Regions from separate parts of the Sphingomonas sp. AP28 genome, predicted to be linked through region 2. Evidence: riboswitches for the same ligand, from Rfam matches in the RefSeq annotation. Region 2 holds a riboswitch; the other holds the start of a gene.
What was found. Region 2 has a riboswitch for fluoride ahead of AC1MH0_RS21340 (voltage-gated chloride channel family protein). Riboswitches for the same ligand answer to the same signal wherever they lie in the genome.
Positions count from the first base shown of each region.

Region 1 (3,924 bases), on a different replicon from region 2:
CCATTCTGGTCGTCGATGATGAAGCAAGCATCCGCCATCTCATCGACGAGGTCCTCGACGAGATCGGTTACACGGTCATAGGTGCCGCGGACGGCGCGTCCGGGATCAAGGTCCTTCAGTCCGGTGCCAAGATAGAGCTGCTGATTACCGATGTCGGCTTGCCGAACGGTATGAACGGACGACAGGTCGCCGACGCGGCACGGACCCTGCGACCGGGGCTGAAAGTGCTCTTCATCACAGGATACGCAGAGAATGCCGCGGTCGGTAATGGTCATCTCGAACCTGGCATGGAGCTGTTGACGAAGCCGTTCACCATGCAGGCGTTGGCATTGAAGGTGGCGGACATGATGAAGACCACCACGCAGAGGTCGGATCGTACATCAACTGCTTCACCCCAACGCAGCGACCGAGAGGGCAGTCGATGAAAGTGAAGGCGATCGATCACGTCGTGTTCAACGTGCGCGACGTGGATGCTTCGGCGGAGTGGTACGAGAAGGCGCTCGGCATGGAGCGGCATGTTTCATCCTCGAATGACGGTTCAATTCGCGTGAGCATGATATTTGGCCCCAACAAGATCAACCTTCGCCCGATATCCGCCTCGCAGGAAGCGTGGTTTACCGCGCGTACGCCGACCTTCGGCAGCGATGATCTTTGCTTCCTGACCGATACGCCCCCCGCCGAAGTCGCTGGCCACTTCCGCAACCTCGGCATTGCGATCGAAACCGGCCCCGTCATCAAAAAGGGCGCGCGGGGGCCGATATGTTCGGTCTATGTGCGTGATCCCGACGGCAACCTTATAGAGGTTTCGTCGTACCAACTTTGACGGTGCCGTCAGTTAACATTTCAATAAATAACCAATATGGCCATCAAAAACCGCTGATAAAGCATTTTGGCGTTAGCTCCACGTTATAACCACGCTATAATCATGCATTTACGTTTCTAGTACATGATAATTTCCTTGCACGTGCCATATGAAACCATTCTATATCTGCGCGACGGTAATGTGTGGAGATGGATGTGTACGGGGCACACGTCGGTTCATGGTTGGACGTTTTTTCTAATGAGAAGAAGCGACAGCTTGCCGTAGATCAGAGCAGAGCGTTAGAAATGCGCGGCAGCGAGGAGCTTGAGCGCATCGTGGACGTCGTTCGCGATTACTATCGGACGCAGTATGCGGCGATCTCAATCATCGACAGACGCATGCAAACTTTGTTGGCGGAACGTGGACTGGGTGTCACCGAAACCCCGCGAAACACGGCCTTCTGCGCCGTCACGGTTCGGCAGGGCGGGCAGATGCTGGTCATCCCCGATGCGCGCAGCGATCCGCGTTTTGAAGAGTTCGACAGCGTTAGAAATGATCCATTCGTCCGCTTCTATGCTGGCGCGCCTATTACCGATCCCGCGGGACTGGCGCTTGGCGCGATATGCGTTGCGGACAGTGAGCCGCTGGCGGGGGAGTTTGATCAGTCCCTTCTTGTCATGATGGCTCGCGAAGTCGAACGCGAACTTGCCAGCCGAATGAAGGCGGTAGTTGCTCCATCAACGTAAGACCTCAGACGTTATCGGCGAGCCGTTCGGTTACGTCGTTCGACGGCCACCAGCACTCCATGGCCTGTAGCACCTGATAGTCGTACGCGGCAGGCGGGATCGACCCAATTGTGGACGTTCACTGGGTAGTTTCCGCTCCCCAACTTCGGCCGTTCGTTCATGTCGAGGCGGGGCTCATGCGGCATGCATTACCCCCCTGGCTGACGGCACGCCGAATTTCTAAATAGGATGGTGAAACGAGAAACGGACCCAAACCGGCCGTTGACGAGATTTTCCTTGGACGACATATGCGCAGCAACGGCGATGGATTCCCGCCGGGCTACTTGGCCGAACCGCTCTCACAAGAGCCGATGATTCCTACTTGGCGCCGCAAGGCAGCAAAGGAGGAATTGTGCGCTCTACCTTTCGTAATCTTATCGCCCAGTTGAACGTCCCGGCGTTCGCCCGCAACCTTCACGATCACGCTGTGTCAGTCATGCGCTGGGCGCTGATCCTGGTGCCGATGGCCGCGCTGATCGGGACGCTGTGTGCTGCGTTCCTCTGGAGCCTCGATACGGTCACACGCCTGCGGTTCGCATCGCCCTGGCTGCTCTACCTGCTGCCGGTGAGCGGCTTCGTGGTTGGGCTGCTCTACCATCTAACCGGCCGTTCGGTGGAGGGCGGCAACAACCTCATTGTCGAGCAAATCCACGAACCGGGCGGCGGGGTACCGTTGCGGATGGCACCGCTGATCTTCTTCGGCACGGTGGTGACGCATCTGTTCGGCGGTTCGGCCGGACGGGAAGGCACTGCCGTCCAGTTGGGCGGTAGTCTCGCCAGCGGCTTTGGTCGCGCGCTCAAGCTCGATGCTGACGGCACCCGCATCCTGCTGATGGGCGGCATCGCGGCCGGGTTCGGCGCAGTGTTCGGCACGCCGATCGCGGGCGCGGTATTCGCGCTGGAGGTGCTGGCCATCGGGCGCGTCGAATATCGCGCGCTGGTGCCGTGCCTCGTCGCGGCGTTGATCGGTGATTGGACGTGCCTCGCCTGGGGTATCCACCACGGCGTCTACCAGATCGATGCGCTAGCGCCCGTCGATCCGCTGCTCGTCGCCAAGGCCGGCATCGCTGGGGTAGCGTTCGGGTTGCTCGGCCTCGTCTTTGCGGAAGCCAATCATGCGCTCGGCGGGTGGCTCAAGCGCGTCGTGCCCTATGGTCCGTTACGCCCGCTCATAGGGGGCGTCGCCGTCATCGCGCTCGTCTACCTGTTCGGTACGCGCGACTATCTTGGTCTCGGCACGCTGGCAGCGACACGTGACGGTCTCACCATCGCCAGCTTCTTCGGCCCGGACACGCATCCGTGGAGTTGGGCACTGAAGCTACTGTTCACCGTCGTCACGCTCGGTGCCGGCTTTAAGGGTGGGGAGGTCACGCCGCTGTTCTTCATTGGTGCCGCGCTCGGCAACGCGCTCGCACCTATGTTCGGCGTGCCGACCGGCGTGTTCGCCGCGATCGGCTTCGTCGCACTGTTCGCAGGCGCTGCCAATACACCGCTTGCCTGCACCTTCATGGGCGTCGAGTTGTTCGGCGCTGCCTATGCGGTACCGATCGCGGTGGCCTGCTTCGTCGCCTACCTCTGCTCCGGTCACAACGGCATCTACCTGTCACAGCGCGTCGCCGTGCCGAAGGTGCCGGCGACTGGCCTTACCCCGAACGCCACTCTTCGCGAGGCGCGAGCTCACCGCGCCGTGCGCCGCTCGCGCTTGTGATCCCCGCGCCAAGGCTTCTGCGACGACCGGAGACTGATCCGTAAAGTCGCTGCACGGTCTCTGATCGCGTGGTGGTCAGCTTTCTCCAAATAGCTCACGTTGCGCCTTGTCCAGTTCCTCCGCGTAGCGGCGTCGCGCGTAGCTCTCGGACAGGATGCCGAGAACCGCACCGTTACTACCAACTACGGCCAGTTCGTCCGCGCCTTCAGTGTCGAACGTGGTCATGACGTTCCTGATGTCCGCGTCCGGCGTAAGGGCCAGACCCGTGTGGATCGCCAATGACCCGATGGGCGCCTTCTGATCGACGTCTTCGGCGAATGCGCTGGCGGTCTGTACGATGCCGCCATAATTTTCGTGGTCATCGACGAGCAGGACTCGACTTGTCGAACCTAGCGGAAACGCCCGGCGAAACTCGGCAATCGTCGTGTTGCACGGCGTGGCCCGTTCGACGCGCCGCATCATTTTGCCAGCCGTGAGCGTTCTGACCCAGCCAACATCGCGGGCGCTCTTTATGGTTTCGCCCCGGAGATGCAGCCGCCACGTTGAGAACGAATAGCCAAAGAGCTCGCGGACGATCGTCGATGACACCAGCGATGCGGCGATCGCAGCGCCGGCCAGGGAAAAGTCAT
Region 1 covers NZ_CM155283.1:2,065,611-2,069,534, forward strand. Annotated here, with positions in the region: gene AC1MH0_RS09340 (PAS domain S-box protein) at 1-425, shown strand, start outside; gene AC1MH0_RS09345 (VOC family protein) at 422-823, shown strand; gene AC1MH0_RS09350 (GAF domain-containing protein) at 1,012-1,548, shown strand; fluoride riboswitch at 1,839-1,915, shown strand; gene AC1MH0_RS09355 (voltage-gated chloride channel family protein) at 1,940-3,295, shown strand; gene AC1MH0_RS09360 (chloride channel protein) at 3,371-3,924, opposite strand, start outside.
Region 1: it holds a riboswitch for fluoride, as region 2 does, so the genes downstream of both, AC1MH0_RS09355 (voltage-gated chloride channel family protein) here and AC1MH0_RS21340 (voltage-gated chloride channel family protein) in region 2, are expected to answer to the same signal.

Region 2 (3,924 bases):
ATGGTGCGCGGTGGCGTTCATGATGCCATCTCGCTTCGCCTGCGCCACCAGTTCCCGATAGAGCGGCTTGCCAGGCCAGAAGGCGCGCGGCCGCTTCGCGGTCTTGTCCGATGGCTTGAGGTAGATGCGAACCATGCCGATTTTGGTCGGCGTGACCTTGTGCTGCTGCGACATCAATCGAGCTCCTTGTTGGTGGATAGAGGTTGTGGCGATGGCCGACGCCGGGTCGCGCGGGCTTCACGAAGCGTCGGTGCGTGCGGCACCTGGTGCCTGCCATACTTCGGCACGGCGATTCGCTGCGACAGGTAGATGCCGTTATGCCCCGAGCAGAGGTAGGCGACGAAGCAGGTGATGGCGATCGGCACGGCATGGGCAGCGCCGAATAGCTCGATCCCCATGATCGTGCAGGCGAGCGGTACATTGGCCGCGCCCGCAAAGACCGCGACGAAGCCCAGGCCAGCGAACAGGTCGACCGGCGCATTCAGCAGGCCCGCAAGCGCATTGCCGAGCGCGGCCCCGATGAAGAACAAGGGCGTGACCTCGCCACCCTTGTAGCCGGCGCTGAGAGTGACGACTGTGAACAGCATCTTGAGCGCCCAGCTCCACGGATCGACATGGGGGGCGAAGAAGCCGGCAATGGTCGGATCGCCGGGAATGGCAGACCAGACGCCGAGGCCGAGATAGGCGCGCGTGCCGAACAGACAGACTAGCGCTATCACGGCGACGCCGCCCAGCGTGGCCCGCAGTGGGCCATAGGGGATGCGCCGCTTGAGGAAGCCGCCGAGTGCGTGATTGGCTTCCGCGAACACCAGACCCGCAAGCCCGAAGGCGACGCCTGCGACGGCCGCCTTGGCGAGCAACAACGGCTCGACGAGCAGAGCGGCCGACGCCGGAGCGGCATAGGCGACATGGTAGGCGGTGTGATCGATGCCCCAGGCATGACACGTCCAGTCGCCCACTAGCGCGGCGAGCAGACAGGGCACGAGGCCGCCATATTCGACGCGTCCGACCGCTAGCACTTCGAGGGCGAACACCGCGCCCGCCAATGGCGTACCGAACACCGCGCCGAAGCCGGCCGCAACGCCGGCCATGAGCAGGATGCGGATGCTTGGCGCATCCAGCTTGAACAGGTCAGCGACAGCGCTGGCCAGACTGCCGCCGAGTTGCACCGCCGTTCCCTCGCGGCCAGCCGACCCGCCGAACAGATGCGTGACGATCGTGCCGAAGAAGACGAGCGGCGCCATGCGGAGCGGCACGCCGCCGCCTGGTTCGTGTATCTGTTCGACGATGAGGTTGTTGCCGGCCTCGACCGAGTGACCGACCAGATGGTAAAGCAGGGCCACCGCCGCGCCGCCCAGCGGCAGCAGGAACAACAGCCAGGGATGATCGAACCGTGCCTGGGTCGCAGCATCGAGGAGCCATAGGAAAGCGGCGCAGAGCGTGCCCACCGCAGCCGCCATCGGCGCGAGGATCAGCGTCCAGCGCAGGACCGACACGGCATGGTCGTGGCGATTATGGACGAACGCCTTCAAGTTGAGTTCGTCGTAGAGATTGCGGAACGTCGCGCGCATGATTCCTCCTTGCTGCCTTGCGGCGCTTGGTAGGAATCATCGGCCCTTGCGAGGGCGGTTCGGCTGGAAAGCCCGGCAGAAATCCATTGCCGTGGCGTAGCATATGAATGTCCAGGCTCGGCCCGTCAACGGGTGGCGCGTTGTTTCAAAAACCGTTCGATTCAGAAACCGCTCTCTTGGCTAATGGATGATTGTGAGAGGGTCATCTTTCGCCAAACAGCTCACGTTGAGCCTTTTCAAGCTCGTCCGCATAACGTCGCCGGACGTAACTTTCGGAAACGATTCCAAGCACATGACATTCGGCAGACAGCACCGCGAGTTCGTCGGTCCGTGCTTCATCGAAGCATGCCATCACAGCAGTGATGTCCATTTCCGGCGTGAGTACGATTTCGCGTCCCGTCGCAAGGGCGGCGACGGTGCCGTTCGGATCGAGGCCTTCCGCATAGGCGGCTGGCACGACAACGATCCCCGCATAGCCATCCTTTGCGTCCGCCAGAACGACCCGGCTGGTTGATCCAAGCGGGAACGTGCGCCTGAACTCCGCGATCGACATGGAGGCGGGGGTGGGGCGCGTTTCCTTTCGCATCATCCGGCCCGCAGTGAGCGTTTTGACCCATCCCACGTCGCGCGCGCTCTTGATGGTCTCTCCGCGCAGGTGAAGCCGCCACGTCGAGAAAGAATAGCCGAACAGCTCCCGCACGATCGTCGAGGACACGAGCGAAGCAGCGATGACAGCCCCGGTCAGCGGGAAGTCATGCGTCGCCTGCAGGACCAGCATCGCCATTGTCATCGGTCCGCCCACGACCGCGACTGCGAACGCGGCCATCCCGACCAGCGCGGCATTGTGAGCGTCGATCACGGGATGACCGACCAGCAGCGTCAGGGTGTCGGCGAACAGATGCCCGATCAGCGTTCCCAAGAACAGTGATGCGAAGAACAGTCCGCCCCTGAACCCGAACCCGAGCGACACGATCGACGCGGCACTCTTAGCGAGCAGTACGAGCAGGATGAATCCTAGTGACGCCCCGAGCGCTAGATCGGCATGAAGTGCGTCGTGTCCAGCCGACAGGACCTGCGGCGACACCATCGCGATCGGGATGAGCAACAGGCCCCCGAGCGTAGGGCGCGACCATTCTGGCAGCCCGGTTTGCCGGGATGCGCTCTCGACCAGCGCGACGGCACGCATTAGCGCAATACCTAGCAGCGCGCAGATCGCACCCAGCCCGGCGTATATCAGGTAATGATGCGTCTCGACCGAGGCGTTCGAGGCGGCGTCGATCAGATAGGGTTGCTGTCCAAAGGTTTGCGCGACGAGGGCACCCGCCAGCGCCGCAGCGGCGACGGGGGCTATCGCCGAGGGCGAGTAGGTTCCGATAACGATCTCGAAGGCGTAGAATGCCCCGGCCAGGGGAGCGCCGAACGCAGCCGCGATAGCCGCGCCCGTGCCGGCGCCGACCAGCGTGCGTTGGTCGGCACGACGGAGCTTCAGCCAGCCCCCAAGCACCGATGCCACGGCCCCGCCCATCTGCGCGTAGGCGGCTTCGAGGCCAACCGAGGCCCCAAAGCCGTTGGAGAGGATCGTCTGGCCCGAGATCACCAAGCTATCCGGCAGCGACATACGCCCGCCATGCAGAGCGTTCGCCTCGACTGCATCGACCAGACGGCGCTTGCGGGCGCGGGTCGCGTAGCCAAATGCCGTGAAGATCACGCCGCCCAGCGGCAGTACGATCAGGCTCGCCAGGCCGAGTTCGGCAACGCCGCTCAACCGCGTGTTCGGAGGCAGTGCGAACAGCAGGTGTTGCAGGGTGCGCGCAAGCGCACCCAGAACCACGCTAAGCAGGCCCGCCGCAGCACCGATGCCAATCGCCAACACGATGAACGATGCTTCGCTCGCGCGAAGCCATCCCCGGAAATCGCGTGCCAGCACACGGGCGCGACGCCGGGAGATGATTTGCGCGGCAACGATGCGACGTCCGTCCGTCATAGCGGCGCGACGGCAGCCGGTGTTCCCGGACGCCGCTCGCGACGATGCGCAGTAGCGATCAGGTAGAAGCCACCGATGAACATCGGCAGCGTGAGCCACTGGCCCATATGAAGGCCGGTCCGCGCCGCGAACGCCACGAGTTGGGCGTCGGGTTCACGGAAAAACTCGACCGTGAACCGGGCCAGGCCATAGCCGATCAGGAACACGCCAACGAGCATACCCGGCTTGCGGCGCGCATTGGTAAACCAGAACAGGAACGCGAGCACGGCGAACAGGGCCAGCCCTTCCAGCCCAGCCTCATAGAGCTGGCTTGGGTGGCGCGCGATGCCGTCATGGCTTCCGGGGAAAACGATCGCCCACGGCAGATCG
Region 2 covers NZ_JBWXQI010000003.1:47,075-50,998, forward strand. Annotated here, with positions in the region: gene AC1MH0_RS21335 (DUF190 domain-containing protein) at 1-174, opposite strand, end outside; gene AC1MH0_RS21340 (voltage-gated chloride channel family protein) at 174-1,571, opposite strand; fluoride riboswitch at 1,595-1,671, opposite strand; gene AC1MH0_RS21345 (chloride channel protein) at 1,774-3,555, opposite strand; gene lgt (prolipoprotein diacylglyceryl transferase) at 3,552-3,924, opposite strand, start outside.